DNA from 4 places in the Streptomyces sp. NPDC058257 genome. Region 2 is predicted to be linked to each of the others. Evidence: riboswitches for the same ligand, from Rfam matches in the RefSeq annotation. Region 2 holds a riboswitch; each other region holds the start of a gene.
What was found. Region 2 has a riboswitch for cobalamin ahead of cobN (cobaltochelatase subunit CobN). Riboswitches for the same ligand answer to the same signal wherever they lie in the genome.

Region 1: another riboswitch for cobalamin. It lies ahead of ACFVXC_RS26815 (ABC transporter substrate-binding protein); the one in region 2 lies ahead of cobN (cobaltochelatase subunit CobN).
Region 3: another riboswitch for cobalamin. It lies ahead of ACFVXC_RS24160 (ABC transporter substrate-binding protein); the one in region 2 lies ahead of cobN (cobaltochelatase subunit CobN).
Region 4: another riboswitch for cobalamin. It lies ahead of ACFVXC_RS17160 (CbtB-domain containing protein); the one in region 2 lies ahead of cobN (cobaltochelatase subunit CobN).

What each region holds. Positions count from the first base shown of each region.
Region 1 covers NZ_JBHVXJ010000012.1:111,533-118,755, forward strand. Annotated here, with positions in the region: gene ACFVXC_RS26790 (hypothetical protein) at 130-435, shown strand; gene ACFVXC_RS26795 (DUF2252 domain-containing protein) at 638-1,993, shown strand; gene ACFVXC_RS26800 (haloacid dehalogenase-like hydrolase) at 2,056-3,198, opposite strand; gene ACFVXC_RS26805 (helix-turn-helix domain-containing protein) at 3,435-4,301, shown strand; gene ACFVXC_RS26810 (VOC family protein) at 4,307-4,801, shown strand; cobalamin riboswitch at 4,871-5,057, shown strand; gene ACFVXC_RS26815 (ABC transporter substrate-binding protein) at 5,123-6,163, shown strand; gene ACFVXC_RS26820 (FecCD family ABC transporter permease) at 6,310-7,223, shown strand, end outside.
Region 2 covers NZ_JBHVXJ010000027.1:31,759-38,981, reverse strand. Annotated here, with positions in the region: gene ACFVXC_RS38245 (precorrin-2 C(20)-methyltransferase) at 1-1,096, opposite strand, end outside; gene ACFVXC_RS38240 (precorrin-8X methylmutase) at 1,093-1,719, opposite strand; gene ACFVXC_RS38235 (precorrin-3B synthase) at 1,783-3,108, opposite strand; cobalamin riboswitch at 3,157-3,309, shown strand; gene cobN (cobaltochelatase subunit CobN) at 3,378-6,974, shown strand; gene ACFVXC_RS38225 (YceI family protein) at 7,059-7,223, opposite strand, start outside.
Region 3 covers NZ_JBHVXJ010000010.1:157,928-165,150, reverse strand. Annotated here, with positions in the region: gene ACFVXC_RS24185 (nicotinate phosphoribosyltransferase) at 1-32, opposite strand, end outside; gene clpS (ATP-dependent Clp protease adapter ClpS) at 113-427, shown strand; gene ACFVXC_RS24175 (DUF2017 domain-containing protein) at 439-1,035, shown strand; gene ACFVXC_RS24170 (amino acid permease) at 1,388-2,857, shown strand; gene ACFVXC_RS24165 (Mov34/MPN/PAD-1 family protein) at 2,943-3,365, shown strand; cobalamin riboswitch at 3,329-3,485, shown strand; gene ACFVXC_RS24160 (ABC transporter substrate-binding protein) at 3,528-4,490, shown strand; gene ACFVXC_RS24155 (FecCD family ABC transporter permease) at 4,550-5,605, shown strand; gene ACFVXC_RS24150 (ABC transporter ATP-binding protein) at 5,602-6,417, shown strand; gene ACFVXC_RS24145 (putative leader peptide) at 6,487-6,588, shown strand; gene ACFVXC_RS24140 (MoaD/ThiS family protein) at 6,722-7,000, shown strand; gene ACFVXC_RS24135 (PLP-dependent cysteine synthase family protein) at 7,007-7,223, shown strand, end outside.
Region 4 covers NZ_JBHVXJ010000006.1:104,773-111,995, forward strand. Annotated here, with positions in the region: gene ACFVXC_RS17140 (hypothetical protein) at 1-244, shown strand, start outside; gene ACFVXC_RS17145 (DUF3105 domain-containing protein) at 398-1,075, shown strand; gene ACFVXC_RS17150 (hypothetical protein) at 1,210-1,995, shown strand; gene ACFVXC_RS17155 (alpha/beta fold hydrolase) at 2,520-3,389, opposite strand; cobalamin riboswitch at 3,508-3,656, shown strand; gene ACFVXC_RS17160 (CbtB-domain containing protein) at 3,694-3,915, shown strand; gene ACFVXC_RS17165 (CbtA family protein) at 3,935-4,693, shown strand; gene ACFVXC_RS17170 (histidine phosphatase family protein) at 4,857-5,447, opposite strand; gene ACFVXC_RS17175 (molybdopterin-dependent oxidoreductase) at 5,514-6,383, opposite strand; gene ACFVXC_RS17180 (hypothetical protein) at 6,573-7,163, shown strand; gene ACFVXC_RS17185 (MFS transporter) at 7,210-7,223, opposite strand, start outside.

The sequences.
Region 1 (7,223 bases), on a different contig from region 2:
CTCCGCCCCATCCGTCACACGCCCTCAAAGCCCGTCTGGCCAGCGGCGATTGTCAGTGCCCGGCAGTAGAATTGAAGCAGTGTTCGAGGGTTCCCGACGGGGGTTCCTGACCGCGACAGGAGGATGCCTGTGCCCGCTGCCGCACTCACATCGAAGTCGAAGCGCAACGCTTCCCGGCCCGTGATCATCGACCCGACATACGCACCACTGGAGAAGCGACCGCTCCCGGCCGGACGGCCGCGCGAGTGGTACATCACGCACAACCGGCGCCTGAAGGCCATGCGCCTGGCGATAGCCCTCCTCGACTCGGGCGTCTATCTGGCGAACCAAGCGAGCAACACCCGGATCCGGAGCATGGCGGAGGACGTGGGAATCCATCCGCCGTCGGACATCACCTGCCATATGGTGCGCGCCCTCATGCGCTACAGCCGCTGAGCTGTCGCACGGAGGCGTACGGACGTGCACGGACGCGTACGGGCGTGCGTGGACGTGCACACGGGCGGGGGCCTCGGGCCCCCGCCCTTCGGCGGGGTCACCCGTTCGCCGTATCCGGCATGCGTACGCGCCTACGGCGGCATTGGCTGCTGCTGAGAGGAGGCTGTTGCCTGGAGTTGCCGACGGAGAGGGGCCAGGGGCGATGACCACCCCGGACGAGCGTGCCCGGCAGGGCAGGGCCGCCCGCAAGTATGCCTCCCGTTCCTCGCACGGGGCCTGGATACCCTCCGCCGACCGCCCCGACCCGGTGGCTGTCCTCGAACGGCAGGGCGCGGGCCGCGTACAGGAGCTGCTGCCCATCCGGTACGCCCGCATGGCCGCCTCCCCGTTCTCCTTCCTGCGGGGCGCCGCCGCCGTCATGGCCGGAGACCTGGCTGTCCAATGGCACTCCGGGCTCATGGTCCAACTCTGCGGCGACGCCCACCTGTTGAACTTCGGCCTGTTCGCGTCGCCGGAACGCACCCTGCTCTTCGACCTCGACGACTTCGACGAAACCTGCCCGGGACCCTTCGAGTGGGACGTCAAACGCCTGGCCGCGAGCATCGCCGTGGCGGCCGGCGGCAACGGCCACCCCGAAGGCAGGGCGCGCGAGGCATGCCTCGCGGCGGTGGCCGCTTACCGCGCGTCGATGAGGCGTCTGGCGGGTCTGGGCGAACTGGCCGTCTGGTACGAACGGACGGACGCGCAGGACCTGTTGCCCCTCATCCGCTCCGACCGCCACCGCGAGCGCGCGGCGGCCACCCTCGACCGGGCCCGCCGCCGTACGAGCCTGCGGGCGCTCGGCAAGCTGACGGAGGAGGTGGACGGGGCTCCAGGCGTCCGCCGCATCATCCACGACCCGCCGTTCCTCGAACCGGCGCGCGCCCCGGACCTCGCGGCCGTGCGCAAGATCTTCGGCGACTACCGCTCCACGCTCGCCGAGGAGCGCCGACTCCTCCTCGACCGCTACCACTTCGTGGACGCGGCGCGGAAAGTGGTGGGCGTGGGCAGCGTCGGCACCCGCTGCTTCATCGTGCTCCTCGCCGGGCGCGACGCCGACGACCCGCTCTTCCTCCAGATCAAGGAGGCGGTCCGCTCGGTCCTGGAGGAGCACCTTCCGGCAGGACCGTACGCCCATCCAGGACACCGCGTGGTCGCCGGCCAGCGCCTGCTCCAGGCGGCGAGCGACATCTTCCTCGGCTGGATGACGGGCCCCCAGGGCCGCTCGTACTACTGGCGCCAGCTCCGCGACATGAAGGGCTCGGCGGACGTAGAGGCCATGTCCCCCTCGGAGCTGCGCTCCTACGCCCGGCTCTGCGGCACGGCTCTGGCCCGCGCCCACGCCCGCTCCGGCGACCGTGTGGCCATAGCCGCCTACCTGGGCGGCTCCGACACGTTCGACCGGGCGATCGCGGACTTCGCGCTGCGCTATGCCGTGCAGAACGCCGAGGACCACGCGGCGCTGACGGAGGCGATCGCCTCGGGGGTGGTGCACGCCGAGGATCCCAGGCCGCTCTAAGGGCGGTGGCGCCTTCGCCGCGCCCGCGGGAGTGCCCCCACCGCCCCTGATCGACCCTGGGCCTAGCGGATCTCGTCCGGGACCACCGTCAGCCACCGCTTGTCCGCGGTCACCTTCTGGCCGAGCTCCCGCTGCCGGTCGGCGTTCTTCTGCTTCATCTCGTTCAGCTGCTTCATGTACGAGTCCTTGCGGTTGACCCAGACCCGCGCCCCGCCGTGCGCCACGTCCGCCGAGTGGAACAGCATCGGGCCGTCGCTCACCGGGGTGTCGCCCGCCGCCAGGACGGGCTTCTTCCACTCGTCGATGTACGTGCTGATGGCCGCGGGCTTGCCCTGGTACCAGGTCAGCGGCGCCCACAGGTTCGGCGTCAGCTCGCGCTTGGCCAGCTTCTTCTCGTCGAAGCGGCCCTCCGCGATCTCCTTGCGGGAGCTGGTGATCTTGCCCGTCTTGCGGTCCTTGAGCTGCAGGCCGACGCCGATGACGTTCTCGGGCTTCACGTTGTAGCCGTACTTGGGGTCGGCGAGGACCATCCGCACCAGGTCCTCGCTGGCCGCGCTGACGACGTACACCTCGATGCCGTGCCCTTGCAGCGAGTTGTAGAGCTCCTGCATGCCGGTGAAGAACTCGGGCTTCTTGACCTCGGTCTTCGTCAGCTTCCCGTCCTCGTAGTACTCGGCGGGGATGGGCTTGTCGTAGGCCAGGAGCTCGTCGACGTATCCCTTGAGCTCCTTCAGCGTGAAACCGGAGAAGATCTGCGCGGCCCACGGGTAGGAGACCTGGTCGTCGATCTCACAGAGCCGAATGTAGTAGCTGTAGAGGCTCTCCTTGTGCTTCGCCGTGTCCTTGAAGGGGATGGTCTTCAGCGACGGGTCCATCGACTTGCGGGTCAGCACCCCCTTCATCTCCAGGAAGGGCAGGAGGGACTCCTCCAGGTCGTTGCGGTACGTCGTGTTGTCCGCGTCGAAGACGGCGTACGCGCCCTTGTGCTCGTTCTTCGCGATGACCTTGCCCAGCTTCTTCGCGACCGGCTCGGGCCAGTGCTTCAGCTCGGCCGTGGCCTTGGAGGTCTTCGCGGCGGTTCTCGCCGAGGCGTCCGCGGCCGTCGCGTCCGTGCTCGGCCAGAGAGCCGTGCCCGCGAGAACGGCCGCGGTGAGCGCGCCCGCCGTGCCGAGTACGGCCAGCTTTTCCTTTGCCTTTACTGCCATGGTTCTGTGCCCCCTGAGAGCGGTCTGCGCCCCGTCCGGAGCGGCGGGTCATCGTATGGGGTGGGGCAGCGGATTCCCATGATCGACATCACCGGACGGAACGGGCATGGGTCGGCCGTGGGCGGGTAGTGACGTAGTGGCATCGGACACCTGCCGGGCCGCTCGGGCTTGCTCAGGTGCGCTCCGGCCCGCTCGCGGGCCTGCTTCCCAGCGGCGCTCATCGCATACTGGTGTGCATGGAGACCGTCTCCCGCGAGTTCGTGCGGGCCGCTCCGCGGCTCGACGGCATGGTCGTGTCCGCCGTCGGCTACCGCACGGCGGGTGAGCGGCCCGGCCTGCACCGCGGCCTGCCGTCCCCGTATCTGACGCTGATCTTCTCGCTGGACGGCCCCGTCGCCACCGGCCTCAGCCCCGAGCAGGCGGTCGGCCCCGATGCCATCCGCACGGACATCGTCCTGGGCGGCCTGCACCAGTCCCCGGCGTACGTCGTGCGGCCCGAGCACGAGGCGGGCATCCAGCTCGCCGTGCATCCGCTCGCCGCCCGCGCCCTGTTCGGCGTACCGGCCTCGGAGCTGACCGGTGGCCTGGTGACGTCCGGCGCGCAGGTGATGGGGCGCCGCGCCGTCGACGTACGGGAGCTGCTGTGCGAGCAGGGTGGGTGGGAGGAGCGATTCGCCTCCCTGTCCGGCTACCTGAGGCAGCGCGTGGCCGACGCCGACGCGGACGCAGCCGTACGGCCCGAGGTCGCCGAGGCCTGGGCCTGGCTGGCCCGGCACCGGGGCGTCGGCACCCTGCGCGGCCTCTCCCGGCACGTGGCGCTCAGTGAACGCCGCCTGACCACGCTCTTCCGTGCCGAGACGGGCCTGAGCCCCAAGCAGGCGGGCCGTCTGATGCGCTTCCAGCGCGCCCGCGACGCCGTCGTACGCCCTGTCGCCTCGGGCGGCGCCCCCGACCTGGCCCGAGTCGCCGCCGACTGCGGCTATTACGACCACTCCCACCTGGTACGGGACTTCCGGCAGTACACCGGGGTGAGCCCCAGCGGCTGGCTGGCCGAAGAGTGCCGGAATATCCAAGCCGGGAGCCATGGCGGGGGCGAAGAGTAGGACTCATGGACACCAACGAGAAGCAGCAGCCCCAGTCCCAGCCCCAGTCCCAGCCCCAGTCCCAGCCCCAGCCCCGGTCCGCCTCCGCTTCGGCCGGGCGTGCCCCCGATGTCTGGCCGTCGCTCCAGGCCAACGACGCCCCCGCCCTGATCGACTTCCTGGTCGGCACGGTCGGCTTCCTGCGCACCGCCGTCTACGAGGACGGCGACCGCGTGGCCCACGCCGAGCTCGACTGGCCCGAGGGCGGCGCCGTGATGCTCGGCTCGTACGACGAGAAGTCGCAGGAATGGTGCCTGAAGCCGGGCACCTTCGGGGCGTACGTCGTCACCGATCACGTGGACGACCTCTACCAGCGGCTCAGCGCCGCCGGAGTGGAGATCATCCGCGAGATCGAGGACCTGCCGTACGGCAGCCGGGAGTTCGCGATCGCCGACCCCGAGGGCAACAAGTGGTCCTTCGGCACCTACCGCGGCGCACCCAGGCCCGACCAGGCGTCCTGACTGCCATTCTGACCAGGCATTCTGACGGGTGTCCTGACCAGGCATTCTGACGGGCGTCCTGGCCTCGCGTGATAGCTTGCGGACGCCAGTCGACCCACACCAGGGCCAGGGAATCCGGTGCGAATCCGGAACTGACGCGCAGCGGTGAGGGGGTACGGGCGGGGCCACGGCCACTGGGCGTCCACGGACGCCTGGGAAGGCGCCCCGTCCGGCCGATCCCCGAGTCCGAAGACCTGCTGGCGCCTTCGCCCGCGCACCGAGCGGCGGAGGTGACGAAGCAGGCCAGGCTCCGCGTATGAGCCGTGAGACTCAAGGGATCGTGTGTCCTCCACAGCCCGTCGTGTACGTATACCCGTCCTCCTCAGTGCGGCTCTGGTCGTCACTCTGACCTCCTGCGGCGGCTCGCCTGCTTCCTCCACCACGGACAAGAAGGCCGACGGCTATCCACTGACCCTGACCTCCTGCGGCAAGAAGGCGGAGATCAAGGCGCCGCCGCAGCGGGCGGTCTCCCTCGACCAGGGCTCCACCGAGATCCTGCTCTCCCTCGGCCTCGCGGACCGCATGGTCGGCACCGGGACCTGGACGGACCCGGTGCTCAAGGGCCTGGAGAAGGACAACGCCAAGGTGCCCCGGATCGCCGACAGCTACCCCTCCTTCGAGAAGGTCCTCGCCAAGGAACCGGACTTCGTCACCGCGTCCTTCCTGGCGACGGTCAGCAAGGGCGGCGTCGCGGACCGCGCCAAGTTCGCCGAACTGGGCGTACCCGCCTACGTCTCACCGTCCGACTGCGCGGGCAAGGACAACAGCGGCGACGGTGACGGCAAGCGGGTCAAGACGCTGACCATGGACACGGTGTACGGCGAGGTGCGGGACCTGGCCAAGGCCTTCGGGGTCGAGAAGCGCGGCGAACGCCTGATCACGGAGCTCAAGGGCCGGGTGGCGAAGGCCACGAAGGAGATCGACGCGTCCGACACGACCCTCCTCTACTGGTTCGCCAACTCCGACGCCCCCTACATCGCGGGCTGCTGCGGAGCGCCGGGCATCATCACCCGCGAGCTCGGCACGGAGAACGTCTTCGACGACACCCGCGAGGAGTGGCCCCAGATCAACTGGGAGACGGTGGCGGACCGCGACCCGGACGTCCTGGTCATCGGCGACCTCACCCGCAAGTCGCAGACGGCCGAGAGCGCGAAGAAGAAGATCGAGTTCCTGGAGTCCAACCCGGTCACCAAGAACCTGACCGCGGTGAAGAAGAAGCGGTACGTGCTGCTGAGCGGCCAGGCCATGAACCCGACGATCCGTACGGTGGACGGCGTGGAGCAAGTCGCCGACGCGTTGCGCGAGTTCGGGCTCGACAAGTGAGGGGCGGCGCCGGTTTCGGCGCCCGTGCCCGTTCCCGTTCCCGTGCCCGTTCCGGTGTCGGTGCCCGTTCCGGTGTCGGTGTCGGTGTCGGTGTCGGTGTCGGTGTCGGCGCTGGCGTCGGTTCCCGTGTCGGCGTCGCGGGCGGTGTGCGCCGCGTCCTGCTCTGGACGTCGGGATTCGCCGCCCTCGCCCTCTCCGTGGCGGTGGCCGTCACGATCGGCCCCGCCGACATCTCCGTACCGGACGTGTGGTCGGCGGTGGCGGCCCACCTCGGCTGGGGCGAGGCGACGCTGACGCCGATCCGGGACGGCATCGTCTGGAACCTGCGCATGCCGCGCACGCTTCTCGCGGCGGTCTGCGGCGCGGGCCTCGCGGTGTGCGGAACGGTCCTCCAGTCCCTCCTGCGCAATCCGCTGGCCGACCCCTTCGTGCTCGGTGTCTCCTCGGGCGCTTCCACGGGGGCGGTCGCGATCGTCGTCCTGGGGGTCGGCGGGGGAGTGGTGTCGATCTCAGCGGGGGCTTTCGTGGGGGCCCTCTGCTCGTTCGCCCTCGTCCTGCTGCTCAGCCACACCCTGGGCGGGAGCACCGACAGGGTGGTGCTTTCCGGGGTGGCGGCGATGCAGCTCTTCTCCGCGCTCACTTCCTTCGTGATCCTTACGGCGGGCGACGCGGAGACGACGCGGGGTGTCCTGTTCTGGCTGCTCGGCTCGTTGAGCGGGGTGGGCTGGACGGACGTCTGGCTGTGCGGGGCGGTGCTCGTCGTCGCGCTCGTGATCTGCCTGGCGCATGCCCGCACCCTGGACGCGTTCGTGTTCGGCCAGGACGCGGCGGCGACGCTGGGAGTCCACGTGGCCCGCACCCGCCTCCTGCTGCTCTCCACCACGGCCCTGCTCACGGCGGCGCTGGTCAGCAGCGCGGGTGCCATCGGCTTCGTCGGCCTGGTCCTGCCGCACGCGGCCCGCGCCCTGGTCGGCTCCGGGCACGCGCGGCTGCTCCCGGTCACGGCGCTCGCGGGCGCGGTGTTCCTGGTGTGGGTGGACACGCTTGCGCGTACGGTCCT
Region 2 (7,223 bases):
TCACCCCCGGCAGCACCCGCACCGGCAGATCCGCGTACTGCTTCTGCGAGGCCACCTCAAGGACGGCCGTCGCCATGGCGAAGATGCCCGGGTCGCCGCCGGAGACCACGGCCACGCGCCGTCCGCGCCGCGCGAGATCCAGGGCGAACTCGGCGCGCTCCGACTCGACCTTGTTGTCCGAGCCGTGCCGCACCTGGCCCGGACGGACCGGCACCCGGTCCAGGTAGGTGGTGTAGCCGACCAGGTCGTCGGCGGCGGCCAGCACGCCACGGGTCTCGGGCGTGAGCCACAGCGGCCCGGCGGGACCGGTACCGACCACGGCCACCTCGCCGGCTTCCGGGGCGCGCTCGGGCCGGGGCGCGTCGATCCTGCTGGGCAGGACCGCGACCGCGAAGTACGGCACCGTGTCGGCGTCGACGGCGGCCAGCTCGTCGGTACGCTCGCCTGCCATCGTGGCGCGCTCGACGTAGTGGGCCTCGGGCAGCCGCCCGGAGGTCTCGAAGGCGCGGCGCACCGCGGGGAACGTACGCCCAAGCTTCATCACCACCGCCGCGTCGGTGGCGGCGAGACGGGCGGTCAGCTCCTCCTCCGGCAGGGTGCCGGGCAGGATGGTGAGGACCTCCTCGCCCTCGGCGAGCGGAGTGCCGAGCCGGGCGGCGGCGGCGCTGACGGAGGTGACTCCGGGGATCACCTCGGTGGGGTAGCGGTCGGCGAGCCGCTTGTGCATGTGCATGTACGAGCCGTAGAAGAGCGGGTCGCCCTCCGCGAGGACGGCGACCGTACGTCCCGCGTCGAGATGCACCGCGAGGCGGGCCGCCCCCTCGGTGTAGAAGTCCTCCATCGCACCCCGGTAGCCACCGGGGTGGTCGGTCGTCTCCGTCGTGACGGGGTAGACCAGCGCTTCCTCGATGTGGTCGGCGCGCAGGTGCTCGGCCGCGATGGACCGCGCGATCGACCGTCCGTGCCGGGCGCTGTGATAGGCGACGACATCGGCCTCGGCGATGACCTCCACCGCGCGCAGCGTCATGAGGGCCGGATCGCCGGGGCCGAGCCCGACGCCGTACAGGCGGCCTGTCTTGTGCTCGCTCACGCTCATTCTTCCTCGCTGGCGATCGCGTTGAGTGCGGCGGCCGCGATGGCGCTGCCGCCCCGGCGGCCCCGCACGATCATGTGTTCAAGGCCCGACGGGTGCGCGGCCAGGGCGTCCTTGGACTCCATGGCGCCGACGAAGCCGACGGGCACACCGATGACGGCGGCGGGGCGCGGTGCGCCCTCCTCGATCATTTCGAGCAGGCGGAACAGGGCGGTGGGCGCGTTGCCGACGGCTATCACCGCGCCCTCCATCCGGTCGCGCCACAGTTCGAGGGCGGCGGCGCTGCGGGTGGTGCCGAGCTCGGCGGCCAGTGCGGGCACCGACGGGTCGGACAGGGTGCACACCACGTCGTTGTCCGCGGGCAGCCGCTTGCGGGTGACGCCGCTCGCGACCATGGCCACGTCGCACAGGATGGGGGCGCCGGCACGCAGGGCCTCGCGGGCGCGGGCCACCACGTCCGGGGTGAAAGCGAGGTCGCGTACGAGGTCGACCATGCCGCAGGCGTGGATCATGCGGACCGCGACCTGGCTCACGTCGGCGGGCAGGCCCGCCAGATCCGCTTCCGCGCGGATCGTGGCGAAGGACTGGCGGTAGATCGCCGGTCCGTCCTTCTCGTACTGGTGCACAGTGCGTTCGCTCTCTTGATAGGGCATGGAACAGTCAGGTGTCGCTGGGTCGTTCATGTCGTGTCAGCCGCGGGCCGCGGCCACGGCGGCGGCGAGCCCGCCGGAGCTGCCGGGGACGGCCGCCGCAGCGCCGCGTTCCGCGCCGTGTACGCGGGAGATCTCATGGCCGTCGGGAGTGGCGACGACATCGACCCACTCCCCGTGGGGGTGACCGCACCGACGTTCGCAGCCGGACCAGTACACGGGCAGCGCCCCCACCGGCCCCAGGGCCGCCGTCGCCGCCGCGCGTACGTCGTCCAGGGACTTGGCGCAGCCCGGCCGACCGATACAGGCCCCCACCCCGGTCCAGGGCGAGTCGGATCCGACGATGAGCCCGGCGGCCCGCAGATCCTCCAGGAGTCGCGCGGCCTCTCGCCGCTCGACTCCCGGCAGGACGACCCCGCGCCAGGGGGTCAGCCGCAGCTCGCCGCTGCCGAGGTGGCGGGCGGTGTCCGTCAGCGTCTGCCACTGGGGTGCGCTGACGCGTCCCAGGGGGAGGCCGAGGGACAGCGCCGCCCTGTCGTGCTCGTCGCGTTTGCCGCGGGGGCCGGGCACGATGCCGAGGGCGGGGGCGCCCGGGCCCTGGGGGAGCGGGGCGGTGGCGAGGGTGGGGCTGAACCCGGCCTGCCGCAACCGGCGTACGACCGTGTCGAGGAGGGGGCCGGTGCCTCCGGGCAGATCAGTCACCCGCCAGGCGCCCGCGTCGGGTGCCTGCTCCAGGAAGGACTCCGCCGCTATGAGGGCGGCTCGCGGTGCCGGCGCGGCAGGTATCAGGACCGCGTCCCGCGCCGGGCCGATCCGCAGCAGTGCGCCTTCGTCGCCGCGCGCCGTCAGCGTCACGTCACCGCCCAGCGCACCCACGTCGCCCCGGCCGTCGTCGAGCGCGAACAAGAACCGGCCGGACAGAGCGGCGGCCTTGTCGCTGGTGCACAGCAGTTCGTCCAGAGCGGACAGCCACGGGCGGATGTCCCGCTCTCCTTGACCGTCGAGCCCCGAGAGCGGTGAAGCCACCACGTTGCGCGCCCGCTCATGGCGTTCGGAGGGCAGAAGACCCGATCCGCCCAGGAGATGGGCCAGTTCGCTCCCGCGGTCCGCGCGCAGACCGCGCAGCTGCACATTGCCGCGTGATGTGAGATGCAACTCGCCATCTCCAAGGCGCTCGGCCAGATCCCGCAGCACGTCCGCCTGCCCCACGCCCAGCAGCCCGCCCGGAACGCGGACACGGGCCAGCGCCCCGTCGTCCGCCCGGTGCAGCCGAAGCGTCCCGGGGCAGGAGTCACCGCGGCTGCGGGCAGACTCGTGGCCCGGGAGCGCTGGCGAGGGGACCGATGGGGGCATGGCGGCGAGCATACCGACCTATCGCAGCAGGTCCGCCTGCCCCCCGGTAGTTGCCCGGCCCTTAGTATTCCTAGCGACGGGCCAACCGGCCCGTCGTCGCCACAGACGGCGACAAGGGGAGGAAGCCCGGTGCGAATCCGGCGCGGTCCCGCCACTGTGAGCCCGGTCCTGGTGCCGGGTGAGTCAGGAACTCCCTTCCCCGAGCTCTCGTCCGCTCGAGCAGGGGAGACGCCATCGACACCACCCGGGGCGTGGACACCCCGAGGAAGGCCCGACGCCGCATGATCCTGCTCCTGTCGACGTCCGACACCGACCTGCTCAGCGCCCGCGCCGCAGGCGGACCGATCGCCTACCGCTACGCGAACCCCTCCCGGCTCCCGCTCGAGGACCTTCCGCAGCTCCTGGACGGCGCCGACCTGGTCGTCGTACGTCTGCTCGGCGGAGTGCGCGCCTGGCAGGAGGGCCTCGACCAAGTCATCGCCACCGGACGCCCCGTGGTCGTCCTGACCGGCGAACAGGCCCCCGACGCCCAGCTGATGGCCGCATCGACCGTCCCCATCGGCCTTGCCGCCGAAGCCCACGCCTACCTGGCCCACGGCGGCCCCGGCAACCTGGAGCAGCTGGCCCGGTTCCTCTCCGACACCGTCCTGCTGACGGGCCACGGCTTCGAACCGCCCGCCCCCGCGCCCTCGTGGGGCCCGCTGGAGCGCACCGCCCGTCAGGTCCAGGGACCGACCGTCGCGGTGCTCTACTACCGCGCCCACCACATGAGCGGCAACACCGCCTTCATCGAGGCCCTGTGCCGCGCCGTCGAGGACGCCGGAGCCCGCCCGCTACCGCTGTACGTCGCCTCGCTGCGCACCCCCGAGCCCGAACTCATCGACGAACTGCGGGCCGCCGACGCGATCGTGACCACGGTCCTCGCGGCAGGCGGCACACGGCCCGCCGAGGCCTCGGCGGGCGGCGACGACGAGTCCTGGGACGCGGGCGCCCTCAGCGGCCTCGACGTCCCCATCCTCCAGGCGCTCTGCCTCACCAGCTCGCGCAGCGACTGGGAGGACAACGACGAGGGCGTCTCCCCGCTGGACGCGGCGAGCCAGATCGCGGTCCCGGAGTTCGACGGCCGACTGATCACGGTGCCGTTCTCGTTCAAGGAGATCGACGAGGACGGACTTCCCGCGTACGTGGCAGACGCCGAGCGCGCGGCCCGCGTGGCCGGCGTCGCCGTACGGCACGCGCGGCTGCGCCACATCCCTGCCGCCGACAAGCGCATCGCGCTCGTCCTGTCCGCGTACCCGACCAAGCACTCCCGGATCGGCAACGCGGTCGGCCTCGACACCCCCGCGAGCGCCGTCTCGCTGCTGCGCCGGCTCCGGGCCGAGGGATACGACTTCGGTACGGACGAGGTGCCGGGGCTTGCCTCCGGCGACGGTGACGAGCTGATCTACGCGCTGATCGAGGCCGGCGGCCACGACCAGGAGTGGCTCACCGACGAGCAGCTGGCCCGCAATCCCGTCCGCATCCCGGCGGCCGACTACCGCCGCTGGTACGCCACCCTCCCCGCCGAGCTCCGCGAGTCCGTGGAGCAGCACTGGGGCCCCGCCCCCGGCGAGATGTTCGTGGACCGGTCCCAGAACCCGGAGGGCGACATCGTCCTCGCCGCCCTGCGCCGCGGCAACCTGCTCATCCTCATCCAGCCGCCGCGGGGCTTCGGCGAGAACCCGATCGCGATCTACCACGACCCCGATCTGCCGCCCTCGCACCACTACTTGGCCGCCTACCGCTGGATCGCCGCCTCCGCCGACGACAACGGCTTCGGCGCCGACGCGATGATCCACCTCGGCAAGCACGGCAACCTCGAATGGCTGCCCGGCAAGAACGCGGGCCTGTCCGCCGCCTGCGGCCCCGACGCGGCGCTCGGCGATCTGCCCCTGATCTACCCGTTCCTGGTCAACGACCCGGGAGAGGGCACGCAGGCCAAGCGGCGGGTCCACGCCACCCTCGTGGACCACCTCGTACCGCCGATGGCCCGCGCCGACAGCTACGGCGACATCGCCCGTCTCGAACAACTCCTGGACGAGCACGCCCAGATCGCCGCGATGGACCCGGCGAAGCTGCCCGCGATCCGCGCCCAGATCTGGACCCTGATCCAGGCCGCCAAGCTCGACCACGACCTGGGGCTGAAGGACCGCCCGGAGGACGAGGGCTTCGACGAGTTCATCATGCATCTCGACGGCTGGCTCTGCGAGATCAAGGACGCCCAGATCCGCGACGGCCTCCATGTCCTGGGCGGCGCCCCGGCCGGTGCCGACCGCGTCAACCTGGTCCTCGCGATCCTGCGCGCCCGTCAGATCTGGGGCGGCACGGCATCCTTGCCCGGCCTGCGCGAGGCGCTGGGCCTCGACGAGTCGGCGGCCACCCGCACCAGCGCCGACGAGGTCGAGGAGCAGGCACGCGCGCTGGTCCAGGCGATGGAGGACGCGGACTGGGCCCCGGACGCGGTGGCGGGAGTTGCCCAAGGCCACCCGCGGTCCGTCGCCGACATCCTCGACTTCGCCGCGAGCGAGGTCGTACCGCGCCTAGCAGCCACGACCGACGAACTGGACCACGCCGTCCACGCGTTGGAGGGTGGCTTCGTCCCGGCAGGGCCCTCGGGATCCCCGCTGCGCGGCCTTGTCAACGTCCTGCCGACCGGCCGCAACTTCTACTCCGTCGACCCCAAGGCGGTGCCGTCGCGCCTCGCCTGGGAGACCGGCCAGGCCCTGGCCGACTCGCTCCTGGAGCGCTACCGCACCGACAACGGCGACTGGCCCACCTCGGTGGGCCTCTCCCTGTGGGGTACGAGCGCCATGCGCACCGCCGGTGACGACATCGCCGAAGCGCTCGCCCTCCTGGGCATCCGCCCGGTCTGGGACGACGCCTCGCGCCGCGTCACGGGCCTCGAGGTGATCCCCGCGGAAGAGCTCGGCCGCCCGCGCATCGACGTCACCCTGCGCATCAGCGGCTTCTTCCGCGACGCCTTCCCGCACACCATCGGCCTCCTGGACGACGCGGTCCGCCTTGCCGCGTCGCTGGAGGAGCCCGACGAGGCGAACTTCGTCCGCGCCCACGCGCAGGCCGACCTGGCGGCCCACGGCGACGAGCGCCGCGCCACCACCCGCATCTTCGGCTCCCGCCCCGGCACCTACGGCGCGGGCCTGCTCCAGCTCATCGACTCCCGCGACTGGCGCACCGACGCCGACCTCGCCGAGGTCTACACGGTGTGGGGCGGCTACGCCTACGGCCGTGAGCTCGACGGGCGTCCGGCGCGGGAGGAGATGGAGACGGCGTACAAGCGCATCGAGGTCGCGGCGAAGAACACCGACACCCGCGAGCACGACATCGCCGACTCGGACGACTACTTCCAGTACCACGGCGGCATGGTGGCCACGGTCCGCGCGCTGAAGGGCAGCGCCCCGGAGGCGTACATCGGCGACTCGACCCGGCCCGAGACGGTCCGCACCCGCACCCTGGTCGAGGAGACCTCCCGTGTCTTCCGGGCCCGCGTGGTCAACCCCAAGTGGATCGAGGCGATGCGCCGCCACGGCTACAAGGGGGCCTTCGAGCTGGCCGCGACGGTCGACTACCTCTTCGGGTACGACGCGACGACGGGCGTGGTCGCCGACTGGATGTACGACAAGCTCACCGAGACGTACGTCCTGGACCCGACCAACCGTGAATTCCTTCAACAGGCCAACCCCTGGGCCCTGCACGGAATCGCCGAGCGCCTTCTGGAGGCGGAGTCGCGCGGCATGTGGGCCAAGCCCGATCCGGCCGTGATCGAGGCCCTGCGCCAGGCGTACCTGGAGACGGAAGGCGACCTGGAGGGCGAGGACTGAGCACCGGCCTCCGGCCCGTGAACGAGGGGAGGGCCCCGTCCCGGCACCGGGACGGGGCCCTCCCCTCGTCGTCATCGCTCTGTACTACTGCGGGAGCGTGGCCCGGATCGCGGAGATGTCGAACTGCAGCCGGACCTTCTCGCTCACCATGGCGCCACCCGTCTCTAGGCGCTGGTTGTAGACCAGTCCCCAATCGGTGCGGTCGATGGTGGTGGTGCCGTCGAAACCGGCCCTCTCGAAGCCGAACGG
Region 3 (7,223 bases), on a different contig from region 2:
TCCACCGGCAGCCCAAGGTCCGCTGTGTTCATACGAAGGATGCTACCCCGCATCTCGTCACTCTGACGATTTCCTGAGTCCATTTGTGCGAGCACCCCCTGCGGGTGGCAGCATGGGGCAAGTGAGTACGGCTCCCGCAGAGATCACCCGCCCCGAATCGGCCGAAGAGACCTTCGCCGTGCCGGAGCCGGATGTCCCATGGATCACGCTCGTCCACAACGACCCGGTCAACTTGATGAGTTACGTGGCCTATGTGTTCCAGTCCTACTTCGGGTACTCGAAGGAGAAGGCCACGAAGCTGATGATGGACGTGCACCAGAAGGGCCGGGCCGTCGTCTCCACCGGCTCCCGCGAGGAGATGGAGCGCGACGTACAGGCCATGCACGGTTACGGCCTCTGGGCCACCCTCCAGCAGGACCGGAAGTAGCGACGTATCTGATGCCAGGACAATTCGAAGCCATTCCCGGGGGCGGCGCGGCCGTCGCGCTCGACGAGGTCGAGATCTCGATCATCCGGTCCCTCGCCGTGCAGCTCCTGGAGCTGATCGGCCCAGGACCGGCCGAGGACGCCTCCGACGACCCCCTCGCGGAGCTGTTCGCGGAGGGCCCGAGCGAGCCGCCCGCCGACCCGGTCCTCCAGCGGCTCCTGCCGGACGCGTACGGCGGCCCCGGCAGTGAGAAGGCCGACGAGGACGAACTGCGCGCCTACTCGTCGGAGTTCAGGCGCTTCACCGAGAACGACCTGCGGGCCAAGAAGCGCGACGACGCCCTGGTGGTGATCCGCTCCCTCGACGCCATGACGTCGAAGGGCGAGGGCGGCGCCGTCCTGAAGCTGTCCACCGACGAGTCGCGGCACTGGCTCGGCGCGCTCAACGACCTGCGCCTGGCGATCGGTGCCCGCCTCGAAGTGACCGACGAGGACGACACGGACCTGCTCTTCCAGCTGCCGGACTCCGACCCGCGCAAGCCGATGGTGATGGCGTATCTCTGGCTCGGCGGCTTGCAGGAGACGCTGGTGGGCACGCTCATCGGTTAGAAGTCACACCGCGACTCCCGCAAAGTCGGTGTATAGGGCAGCGGTTACCCTGCGTTCGCTCAGCGGACGCTCAAATCCGGATAACGATCGCGTCACTCCGCCGGCCACCTTTGGCGCGGCGGGGGAATTTTGTCCGCTTCTTCTCGTGACGTGGGCCACACGTGGCCCCGTCGATCACTGTTGCGCCCGTGATAAATCTTCACGACCACTCGGTGACGCCACCCATGTCACGGGGTGGCGCTCGGGCCGGCGGACCGCCGGTAGCACTCCATCCATATCCGGGGGGATCAGGACCTGACCCGTGGCCATACGCAGTCTGCGGGCACGGATCAGCGTGGAGAAAGGCGTCACCATGACCTCAGCGCAGGTCGAAGAGCATCACGACGGCAATGAGGCCGACGGCACGGGCGGTGCGCCCGGCTCGTCAGGCGAGGGATATCAGCGCGGGCTAGGCGCCCGGCAGATCCAGATGATCGCGATCGGCGGTGCCATCGGCACCGGCCTGTTCCTCGGCGCGGGCAAGGCCATTCACAAGGCCGGACCGAGCCTCATCCTGGCGTACGCCATCGCGGGCCTCGTCATCTTCTTCATCATGCGGGCCCTGGGCGAGCTGCTCATGTACCGCGCCGTGTCGGGCTCCTTCTCGGAGTACGCGCGTGAATTCATCGGCCCGTTCTTCGGGTACGTGACCGGCTGGACGTACTGGCTCTTCTGGGTCGTCACCGGCATCACGGAAGTCACGGCGGCCGCCCAGTACATGCAGTACTGGACACACGACGCCATCCCTCAATGGGGATACGCGCTGATCTTCACGGTCATCCTCTACGGCGCCAACCTGATCTCCGTGAAGCTCTTCGGTGAGCTGGAGTTCTGGTTCTCGATGGTGAAGGTCACCGCGATCATCGGCATGATCCTGATCTGCGCCGGCATCCTCACCATCGGCTTCTCCGACGCCGGTGACACCGCCTCCGTGTCCCACCTGTGGGACCAGGGCGGCTTCTTCCCCAACGGCATCGGCTCCACGCTGATGACGCTGCAGATCGTGATGTTCGCCTTCCTGGCCGTCGAGCTCGTCGGCGTCACCGCGGGCGAGTCCAAGGACCCGAAGACCGTCCTGCCCAAGGCCATCAACACCGTGCCGTGGCGCATCGCCGTCTTCTACGTCGGCGCGCTCATCATGATCCTCTCGGTCGTGCCGTGGACGGAGTTCGTGCCGGGCGTCTCGCCGTTCGTCGCCGCCTTCGACAAGATGGGCCTCGGCGTCGGCGCCGCGATCGTCAACTTCGTCGTCCTGACGGCCGCGCTCTCCTCCTGCAACTCCGGCATGTACTCCACCGGCCGCATGCTGCGCGACCTGGCGATGAACGGCCAGGGCCCGAAGTTCTTCACCAAGCTCACGAAGAACGGCCTGCCCCTTGTCGGCACCACCTTCTCCGCCGCGCTGATGCTGGTCGGCGTCTGGATCAACTACCAGTGGCCGGGCGAGGCGTTCAACTACGTCGTCTCCTTCGCGACCATCTCCGGCATGTGGGCCTGGATCATGATCCTGGTCTGCCAGATCAAGTACCGCCGCAAGGCCGACCGCGGCGAGCTGCCGCAGTCCACCTTCCGGGCGCCCGGCGCCCCGTACACGAGCTGGTTCGCCCTCGCCTTCATCGCGATGGTGATCGTGATGATGGGCATCGACAAGGACGCGCGGATCTCGCTCTACGCGGCTCCCGTCTGGGCCCTGATCCTGGGCGTCGGCTACCTGATCATGCAGAAGCGCGACCCGCAGTCGTCCGGCGGCGGCAAGACCGAGTCGCAGGACGCGGCGAAGTAGGCGCGGTAACCGCTGGATCCCAGCATGTGGGCCGGCCCGTACCACTCTTCGGTACGGGCCGGCCCTTCTGCTTATCCTGGCTGCCATGCTGACCCTGACCCAGGCCCTCCACGACCAGATCGTCGCGCACGCGCGCCAGGACCACCCCGACGAGGCCTGCGGTGTGGTCGCGGGCCCGGAGGGCACCGGCCGCCCGGAACGCTTCATCCCGATGCTGAACGCGGCCCGCTCGCCCACGTTCTACGAGTTCGACTCGACCGACCTCCTCAAGCTCTACCGCGAGATGGACGACCGCGACGAGGAGCCGGTGATCGTCTACCACTCGCACACGGCGACCGAGGCGTACCCCTCGCGCACGGACATCAGTTACGCGAACGAGCCGGGCGCCCACTACGTCCTCGTCTCCACGGCCGACGCCGACGGCGCGGGCGACTTCCAGTTCCGCTCCTTCCGGATCGTGGAGGGCGAGGTCACCGAAGAAGAGGTGAAGGTCGTCCAGGCATACTGAGCTCACCTTTGAGGCGGCAGGACCCAGGAAGCCGGTGCGAATCCGGCACGGTCCCGCCACTGTGACCCCACCCTCCGCGGGCGGGGCAGTCAGGAACTGACCTGCCGCCTTCTTCTCCCACGACGCAGGGGACGCGGTATCCCCTGGAGGAGGCGCTCAGCCATGCCCCGCCCCATACGCGTGCTCGTAGCCGCGGCCCTGCTGGCCCCGCTCGCCGCATGCTCGTCCGCCGCGGACCCCGCTTCGGACAAGACCGCCGCGAAGGCCGCCGGCTTCCCGTACACGGTCACGAACTGCGGCGTGCGGACGACGTACGAAGCACCCCCGAAGCGCGCCGTGACGATGAACCAGCACGCGACGGAAGTGATGCTGGAGCTGGGCCTGAAGGACCACCTGGCCGGGACGGCGTACCTCGACGACAAGGTCCTGCCGAAGTACGCGAAGGCCTACGCGGACACCCCGGTCCTCGCCAAGGAGTACCCCTCGTACGAGAAGCTCCTGGCCGCGAACCCCGACTTCGTCTACGGCGGCTACGCGAGCGCCTTCCTGGCGGGCGAGGGCCGCGGCCGCCAGGCCCTGGCGAAGTCCGGCATCGAGAGCCGCCTGAACGTCGAGGGCTGCGCGAAGAAGGCCGTGACCATGGGCGACGTCTACCGCGAGGTGCGGCAGGTCGGCTCCACCTTCGGGGTACGGGCGCGCGCCGAGGGGTGGGTGAGCGGCGCCGAACGCGAACTGGCGAAGGCGGCGAAGAAGACGGAGGACCGCGAGCCCGTCCCGGTCTTCGTCTACGACAGCGGCGACAAGACCGCGTTCACGGCGGGCGGCCGGGGCATCGGCAACGACATCATCGAGCGGGCGGGCGGGCGCAACGTCTTCGCCGACCTGGACAAGTCCTTCGGCGACGCGTCCTGGGAGTCGGTGGTCGACCGCAAGCCCGAGACGATCGTGATCCTCGACTACGGCGGCACGACCGTCGCCCAGAAGAAGAAGCGCCTCCTTAACGACCCGGTCCTGTCCGATGTCCCCGCGGTCAAGAACAAGAGCTTCGCGGTACTGCCCCTCTCGGACGCGGTGGTGGGGGTGCGGGCTCCGGGAGCGGTGAGCAAGCTGGCGGACCAGCTGTGAAGGCGCCTTTCGTAACTCGGCCCGTCCGGCGTTCGAGGACGGACCCGGCGAGGCCGGTGATGCACGGCAGCCGGTCCGGGACGGGGCAGCGGCTCCGCTACGGCACGGTCGTCGCGGGGCTGCTGACGGCCCTCGCCGCGGCGGTCGTGGCCGGACTCGCCCTCGGCTCCGTCCGAATCCCCGCGTCAGAGGTCCTGACGATCCTCACCGGCGGCGCGGACCCCTCCCCCTTCCGCACGATCGTCCTGGACGTAAGACTCCCCAGGGTCCTGCTCGGCGCAGCCGTGGGCGCGGGTCTGGCGGTCATCGGCACAGTCCTCCAGGCCCTGGTGAGAAACCTCCTGGCCGACCCCTTCCTCCTCGGGGTCTCCTCCGGCGCCTCCGCCGGAGCCGTCGCCGTCATCGTCCTGGGCAGCGCCTTCGGCATGGGCGCGGGCCTGGCCACCACGGTCACCATCCCGGCCGCGGCCTTCGCGGGCGCCCTGCTCTCCCTGCTGGTCGTCTACACCCTGGCGAGGTCGGGAGGCGGCGGCTTCGCCACCGGCCGCCTGATCCTGGCGGGCGTGGCCGTCTCCTACGTCCTCTCCGCCCTGACCAGCCTGATCCTGATCATGGCCGACAGCGCGGACCACCTGAAGGAAGTCCTGTACTGGACGCTCGGCGGCCTCGGCAGCGCCCGCTGGGACATGCTCGCCCTGCCCGGCGCCGCCCTGATCGCGGGCACGGCGCTGCTCGTGGCCCTGGCCCGCCCCCTTGACCTGCTCCTGGTCGGCGAGGAGGGCGCCACCGTCCTGGGCCTGGACACGGCCCGCTTCCGCGCCGCGGTCTTCGTCCTCGCCTCGCTCCTGACCGGCGTACTCGTCGCCTACAGCGGAGCCATCGGCTTCGTCGGCCTGATGGTGCCGCACGCGGCCCGGATGCTGGTCGGCGCCGCGCACCGGGCGCTCCTGCCGGTGGTGGCCCTGATGGGCGCGGTGTTCCTGGTGACCGCCGACCTCGCCGCGCGCACGGTCGCGGCGCCGCAGGACATCCCGGTGGGCGTCCTGACGGCGCTGACGGGCGGCCCGTTCTTCCTGTGGATGCTGCGCAGAAACCGTACGGAGGCGACAGCATGAGCCACCCGACCCGCCCCGCGGCGACCCTGAGCACCGAGTCCCTCACCTACCGCGTAGGTGACAAGACCCTCGTGGACGACGTCACCCTCCACGCCCCCCAAGGCGAGACCGTCGGCCTCGTGGGCCCCAACGGCAGCGGCAAGACCACCCTCCTGCGCTGCGTCTACGGCACCCTCGCCCCCACCACCGGCCGCGTACTCCTGGACGGCGACGACCTCGCGGCCCGCTCCGCCAAGGACCGCGCCCGCCGTATCGCCACCGTCCCGCAGGACGGCCACACCGGCTTCGAGCTCACCGTCCGGCAGATCGTCGCCATGGGCCGCTCCCCGCACAAGCGCTTCTGGGAGGCGGACACCGCGCGGGACGCCGTCCTGGTCGGCGACGCCCTGGAACGGGTCGGCGCGGCCGACCTCGCGCACCGCGCCTTCGCCGGGCTCTCCGGCGGCGAGCGCCAGCGCGCCCTCGTGGCGCGGGCCCTGGTGCAGGAGCCCGCGGTCCTCGTACTCGACGAGCCCACCAACCACCTGGACATCCGCTACCAACTGGAGATCCTCTCCCTGGTCCGCGGCCTCGGCACGACGAATCTCCTGGCCCTGCACGACCTCAATCTGGCGGCGTACTACTGCGATCGTCTGTACGTTCTCGACGCCGGCCGTCTGGTCGCGGCAGGGCCGCCGAAAGAGGTCCTGACCAGCGAACTCCTTGCCGACGTGTACGGAGTGGCGGCGGAGGTGGCGGTGCACCCGGCCACGGGCGCCCCGACGGTCACCTACCTGCCCCCGGCCGCCTCGAATCTCCCCTCATCCAGGTGATGGACGTAATCCGTCCACCATGCGAGATCACATTCCAGAACCCGGACCGGGAATCGATACGATGACCGCATGGTTCCCCACGACGTGAGCGACAAGATGCCGGGCATGCTGCTCGTTGCGCGTCTGCACGTCGATTTGTGCAGGCTTTCCAGTGCGATCTGTTCGCGCTGACAGCCGCCGCCGTACGGCCGTGAGCCGCGGCGCCACCCCCGCGTAACGCTCTACGCACCCGCACTTACGCACTCGCAGGACCGGGCCGCCGCGCGCCCACCCACGTGACTTCTTCCGACAGGAGCCCCCAGCCATGGCCATCGAGGTCCGCATCCCGACCATCCTCCGCACCTACACCGACGGCGCCAAGGCCGTCGAGGGCAGCGGGGACACCCTCGCCGAGCTCTTCACCGACCTCGACTCGCGGCACGCGGGCATCGCCGAGCGCATCGTGGACGACGGCAAGCTGCGCCGCTTCGTGAACGTGTACCTGAACGACGAGGACGTCCGCTTCCTGGACGGCATCACCACCAAGCTCACGGACGGCGACAGCATCACGATCCTCCCGGCCGTGGCCGGCGGCATGGTCTGATCGCGGATGCCTCGCTACGACTCCCCGCTGGCGGCCGTGGGCAACACCCCCCTCGTCCGCCTGCCGCGCCTCTCCCCATCCGACGACGTCCGCATCTGGGCGAAGCTGGAGGACCGGAACCCGACCGGTTCCATCAAGGACCGCCCGGCACTGCACATGGTCGAACAGGCGGAGAAGGACGGGCGGTTGACGCCCGGCTGCACGATCCTGGAGCCGACGTCCG
Region 4 (7,223 bases), on a different contig from region 2:
CGGAGCTGGTGCCCCGGCATCCGCCGCGGAGGCCTCGCTCGGCCACAGCTGTCCCCCCGGCGAGCGGTGCGCGTCCGCCACGCACGCCGCGGCGATCGCGCTCCCGGCACCCGAGCCGTCGGTGCCGACGACGCTGGGGGAGGCGGGACTGCCCGCGGCCCCGGCCACCGCGCTTCCCGTACCGCCGACGCCTGTTCACCGGTACGCCCCGGATCTCCACGTCCTTCAGGTGCTGAGGACCTAGGCCGGACCTCCGCGCGTCCGAACCCGTCCCGCCCCGTCACGCTGCTGTCCACGGACGCGGTCACCGTCACGCGCTTGTGCCGATCACCTCACACACCATCACCGTCACCACCGCCGTGCCCCGGGCACGGCGGAGACAAGGACATACCCGGACATGGGCACCTCCAAGAGCACCTCTCAGACAGGCAAGAAGGCCGGTACCACCGCCGCACGCAAGGCCCGCGTCCAGGAGCTGCGCCGCGCCGAGCAGGCGCGTGACCGGCGCAACCGCATCATCGCCATCACCGCGGGCGTCGCCGTACTGGCCGGTCTCGCCGGATTCGGCTCGTACGTCCTGCTCGACGCGTCGGAGAAGAAGGACAAGGAAGAGGCCGTCGCGCAGGCCCCGGTCAAGGGTGAGAAGACGTGGGACGCGAAGAAGCTGGGGCGCAACCACGTCACGAAGAAGGTCGACTACCCGATGACCCCGGCAGCGGGCGGTGATCACAGCCAGGCGTGGGCCAACTGCCAGGGCGACGTGTACGACGAGCCGCTGGGCGAGGAGAACGCCGTCCACTCTCTGGAGCACGGCGCCGTCTGGATCACGTACAGCGACAAGGCGTCGGCCGACGACATAAAGACGCTGAGTCAGAAGGTCAGTACAACGCCCTACACGTTGATGAGCCCGGTCAAGGAACAGAAGGACGCCCTCACGCTCACCGCGTGGGGCCGTCAGCTCACCGTGGACGGGGCATCGGACCCCCGGGTCGAGCAGTTCCTTGGCAAATACGTCCAGGGCGAGCAGACTCCGGAACCCGGTGCGGCCTGCACGGGCGGTGTCGGGCCGGCATGAGGGTGAGCGCGTGAGCGGAACGAGAGTGAGCGTGTGAGCGGAACGTACGCGGGAGCGGCCGGGAGGCGAGTTGCCGGCCTCCCGGCTGCTCCCGCCGGGTGCCATCGAAGGTCGGTACGCCTAGTCTCTGTGGTGTGCTGAGCATCGTTGATGATCTGGCCGGGTTCGGGCCGCTGCGGATGTGCGCCCACGCGCCGTCCTTCGGCGACCGTGAAGACCCGGACGACCTGACCGGTCTGCGCGTGCTCCTCGTCGCGGACGTCCTGGCCCGCGTCGTCGAGCTGGGCGGCCGGGCCGTCCTCATCGGGTGGACCTGCCCGCCGTCGGCCTCGGCCGACGCCGCCGGTATCCGTCCGGCCGACGCCCACGGCACCCCCGACGAGATCGCCGAGGCTCTCGGCGGCCCGCCGACCGTGCACCTCACCAGCCGTACGTACGCAGGTGCGGACGGTCTGTCCCTGCACATCGGCGAGGCCGTCGCCACGGACGTGGATCGCGCCACGGACGTGGATCGCGACACGGGCCGGGACGCGGGCGGGGACGCGGGCCGGGATTCCGATCGGGACGCGCTCGCCCTGCGGCTGCTCCTGCTCGGCCACCCGCACCACGAGCCCGTCGACGTCACGGGGCAAGCCGTCGCCGCCGCCGCTGAGAAGCTGGCCAACTGGCGTAAAGCGGTGGCCACGTGGGCCGACGAACCGTCCAAGGCGATGCCCGCCGACGTTGTGCGACGGGCCAGTGCCGCCCTGGAGGAGGGGCTCGACACCCCGGCCGTGCTGCGGCTCCTCGACGATCTGGAGGCGGCCGTCGACGTACCGGGCGGCGCCAAGTTCGAGACGTTCGCGCACCTCGACCGCGTACTCGGTCTCGAAGTCGTCCGCGACATCGGCCGCTCGCACTCCGCCGACGTGTACCGATGAGCCGCCCTGACGCCTCTTCGAGCAACGGATCGAGTCCGACAACTACCGCGTAAAGCACAGAAGGTCGAGGCGTGCGGCCAGGCGTTCACATATGGATGACCGCCTATGTGGACGTGGTCGGGGTCGGCCCGCAGGTTGCCGACGAGGCGGTGGCTCGCTCCGACGCGTCTGAGGTCGCTGCCCCGGCAAGGCCGTACACCTCGGCAGAGCGTCTGATTCCCGCAGTCCAGGCGGATTACGTCCCCCCTGGTCAGAGCCGTCGCCCGGAGCGATCCGACGGCCGCCGAGCCGGTGCGGGTTCGGGCCGGGCGCGATCGTGATTCGTGACGCATAGATGCTGCTCATCGGCTTCGAGGAGCACGGACAGCCGCGACTTCGGCAGTGCCGACGGGCCGTAGACGCGCGTGCAGTGCCTCGGCCAGCGAGAGAGTGCGCCATCCGCCCGGCATCTCGATTCCGGTGTCTGACGTTCTGTGGCAAGGCTTCGCACCGTGCCGGTGCCTGTCGGCGTGTGGGGTGCGGCTCTAGGGGCCCACCGCGCCCCGCACGAATCTCCGAAGGTGCGCGCGTGCCCCATCGGGCTGTTCGAGCCAGGGCTCGTGGCCGGCGCTGTCGATCCGCGTCAGGGGAACATTGAGCCGGTACGCGAGGGACTCAAGTTCCGACAGCGGGCGGGGATCATCAGCACCGCCGAGGATCTCCACCCGCGCCGGAAGACACCTGCGCAGCGCGTCAAGGTGCTGGTCGAGTGGGTCCGCACGTGATTCCGCGCCGAGTTCACGGTTCATGACCCAGTTGATGGGGCGGCGTTCGCGGGCCCCCTGCGCGGCCCAGTGCCAACGGCGCTCGGGATCGGCGTGGTCGGTGAACCAGGACAGCGTGAGCAACTCGACTTCCTGGTCCTCGGAACGGTGCGGCAATTCCTGCAACTCGCGCAGCCGCTCCCCTTGCGGTGCCGACATGCGGCGCTCGCGTTCCGCTTGATACCCCGTACGCCACTCGCCGACAAACGGCCCGCACATCAGCAGCATCGCGGCCACCCGATCCGGGTGGGCCACACAGAACCGGCCGGCCAGGGTGGCGCCGTATGAGTGCCCGATCAGCACAGCCTCCGGCACGTCCCACACGTCTAGAAGCTCAGCGAGATCGTCAACATGCCGGGCGAGAGTATGGCGGCCCTGCCACCGGGACTTGCCGGTGCCGCGCTGGTCGTAGCGGTACACGGGAGCGAGGTCCGCGATCATGGTGGCGACGTCGCTCAGATAGTCCGGCAGGCCAGGTCCGCCGTGCAGCAGGACCACGGGCGGCTTCCGAGCCCTGTCGCCCAGCGCAATCCAGCGTATGCGAGCTTCGTCGGTCATCGGCGCAAGGCCCTGCGTCTCTGTCAATTTCACCGTGGAGAACCTACCGACGTCCCGGGATCTCCAGCCAGCCCCCGATTCACGTGGACGGTGTGTGGCTCGCGGCTCCTGCCGCAAGGCCATGGAACTGGAGGCGCTCTTGGCCAGGCACCTTGCGCGCGGTACGGTCTGTTCGATATCGACGACGGCAGGCGGAAGCCGGTGGAACTCCGGCACGGTCGCGCCACTGTGAACGAGGCATTTCCCCGTAAAGCGGGAAACGTCGCGTGAGTCAGACCCGCAGCTGTCGTCCTGTGCACCACCGAGATGGGACGCGAACTCCCGAGGAGGATCTGCCATGGCGCAGACCGTCGCCCAGTCGACAGCCACCACCCCTGCTCTTCCCGCCAAGTTGCCGATCGGCGCGATCGTCCCCTGGGCGGTTTTCTTCGGCATCCTGATGCTCGTCCTGCTGTACTTCGTCGGCGCGGAGCAGGGTGCCACCTCCGTGGTCAACGGCGCGGATGTTCACGAGTGGGTCCACGACGCCCGCCACCTGCTCGGCTTCCCCTGCCACTGACGAGGAAGACCGCGCGCCCATGAACTCCGCAACTGTCAGAAGACTTCTTGCGCGGGGCATGCTCGCCGGCCTGGGCGCCGGCGTGCTCGCCCTTCTCGTCGCCTACTTCCTGGGCGAGCCCAGCGTCGACAACGCGATCGGTTTCGAAGAGGCACACGCCCCTGCCCACGAACACGAGGTCGAGCTGGTCAGCCGCAGCCTCCAGTCCACCGGCGGCCTCGCCACGGGTGTCCTGATCTACGGCGTGGCCTTCGGCGGCATCGCCGCCCTCGCCTACTGCTTCGCCCTCGGGCGCGTCGGCCGCTTCACCCCTCGTGCCACGGCCCTCCTGCTCTCCGGCACGGCCCTGCTCGCCGTATACGTCGTGCCGTTCCTGAAGTACCCGGCCAACCCGCCGTCCGTCGGCGACCCCGACACCATCAGCAAGCGCACGATCCTGTACTTCCTGATGATGGTGCTCAGCGTGCTCCTCGCGATCGCCGCCGTGATCCTCGGCAAGCGGCTCGCGCCCAGATGGGGCACCTGGTACGCCACTGTCACCGCAGGCGCTTTCTTCATCCTGGTGATCGCTCTCGCGTATCAGTTCCTGCCGGTGATCAACGAGGTCCCGAAGGACTTCCCCGCCGCTCTGCTGTGGCGGTTCCGCACCTCGGCGCTCGCCATCCAGCTCACTCTGTGGACCGGATTCGGGCTGATCTTCGGGGAGTTGGCGCAGCGTGTGCTGACTCCGCGATCGCAAGCGGCTGTAGCGCCGGAGGCAACTACCGCACCGCACTGAGAGATACCGCACTGCTCCGGCGCCATCGAAACGGCCGCGGCGCGGGACCCTCAGGCAGCGGGCAGACCTCGTCGTCGCGAGACGGGCAGCAGGCGGCTGTCGACCCCGGTGGCTGACGGCTCGCCTCGCCCCGGCCTGCCGGGCATCCGTAGGCGCTGCGGCATCAGTCTTCGGTGTCGGCCCGCCGCGTGCCGAGCGCCTCTCCGAGCCGCAGATTCCACCGTCCGGAGCGTCCGCTGATGTGGGCAGCCGTCAGTGGAGGCACGTCGAGCCGCCAGAAGGCCGCGGAGGGTGCTCTGAGGACCGTGACCACGACGGCCCGAACGATCTCCGGCTCCACCACGGCGAGGGTTCTGCCCGTGACCCCGGAAGCCGCGTCCAGCCATATGGCGACGCGCTCACAAAGGGCCAGTACCGATTCCCCGCCGGGAGGCGCGATGGCCGGGGCCGACAGCCAGCGGCTCACCGCTTCCGGCTCCCAGGTGCTGACTTCTTCGAGTGTTCTGCCCCGCCAGCGCCCCATGTCCAGGGCGCCCAGTTCGGTTTGGTCCAGAGCCGCGAGACCGAGGGCCGACGCCGTTTCCCGGCAGCGCACAGTGGGCGAGGCCACCACCCGGTCAGCGGCGGGAAGCGTACCGGCGGCCGCTTTGGCGAGTGCGGCGCCTCGCGTGTCGAGCGGGCTGCCGTCGTCGAACCGGGCCTCCCGCAGGGATCGGCTCGTCGCCGGCGAGATCAAGGTGACGCGACTGGTCACGCCTTCGCTCCTGTTCTTCGTGCCGGGTGGGTGCGCACGACGTCTGCGTGGCGTCACAGCGGCGCACTATACGTGCGTCCGGCGGTGGCGAGTTGATCTGCCCTGTTGCACCGTCACAGGCTCCCCGGCCACCCGGTCGTCGATCAGCGGCACAGGACAGGGACGCGCTGTACGAGGTTGTTTCCGAAGCCTCCTCGGTTCCACGGTTGGTCCAGGGGCTGGGTATGGCCGTCGGCGTCGGAGGCCCGGACTGGCCTGCTGGAAGCCGGTGAACGGGGTGTCGACGAGTTCCACGGCGCGGAGCCGTTTGACGTGCGCCATGCCGTACCAGCCGGGTACCACGAGCCGCGGCGGGCAGCCGTGCTGGGGCGGCAGCGGGCCGCTGTTCATCGCGTACGCGAGCAGCACGTCCGCGCCCACGGGGAGTGACAGGCCGCGCCGGTAGTCCTGCTCGACGCCACGCTCGTCTCCGTGGTCGGCGCCCGTGAAAACGGCCTCGACCGCGCTGTTCCCGACGTCCGCCTCCGCGAGCACCGTCCGCAGAGGCACGCCCGTGCAGTCGGCGGTACCCACCGCCTCCACCAGCCAGGGCTGACTGACCGGGCGCGGGCTCAGGCGGGCACGGCCGTTGCCCGCGCACTCCATCGTGACCCGGTGAATAACGGACGCCAGCGCCCGCAACTCGTCAAGACCCAGTTCCAGAGGGGCACGGACCTGCCCGCCGACGGACAGCCGCCACGTGCCCGCGTCGACAGCGGGAATGTCGTAGTGGACCAGTACATAGTGGAGGCCGAGCGGTGTGACGTCGTAGCGCAGGGCCTCCAGCGGCAGCCCGTGATTGCGTGCCGCGAGCGCCAGTTCTTCCTCGCCGATGCCCTCACCGGGAGCGGCGACGCGCCCCGGTGTGCTGACTTCACCGAGGGATGTCCGCTTCATGCCTCCATGATGAGCCCGCGCGGGCCGGACGCGCACGGGCGACCGGCTCCTTTTGGCCTTCAGAACTCATCGCGCTGGTAAGCAAGTTGTCGGTGGGACTCTTGAGACGAACGGGATTGCTGCGCGTACGTGACGGCACACGGAAACCCAGCCGGTGGTGGCGTACACCTCCGGGAACAGGAGCCGCACGTGTCACGCGAGAAGACCCTCAGCCGTAAGAAGAAGGCTGTCCTCATGGTGGGCGCCGCCGCGCTGGTGGCGGGAACCGCGGTGATGATGACCGGTACGAGCCAGGCCTCGGTGGCGTGTGAGGGGCTGGCTGCCGCGCTGAGCGACAACGAGCAGTTCATCGCAGGTCAGCGAGCGAATCCCGATGCACAGTCCGCGGTGCGGATCGCCAACCGGGAAGCGGTGATCGAGGAGATCGGGCGGAAGCAGGCGGCGTCGGGCTGCAACGCGGAGGCCGGCGCGGGTGACAGCGCCTCAGCCCCCGCGACTCCGCCCGCGGACAGCGGAGACGCAAGGGCTGAGGGTGAGGTCGTCTGCGCCGGTTCCACCGTCACACTGTCCGGCGAGGGCGGCGCGCCGGCCGCGTCCAGCAGCGATTTTCCCCTCGGTACGCGGCTGAAGATCACGAACCTGGGCAACTCCAAGTCCACCACGGTGGAGGTCGCCTCGACGTCGGGCAGCTGTGTGCTGCTCAACAACGCGGCGTTCGAGGAGGTGCGTGAGGCCGGGAAGTTCCTGATCCGCGAGGTGCGGATCGAACGCGTTGGATAGATGGATTTCGGGGTGACAGGTTCCCCCCGGATGAGGAGACAGAAGCTCAGGGCATCGGGT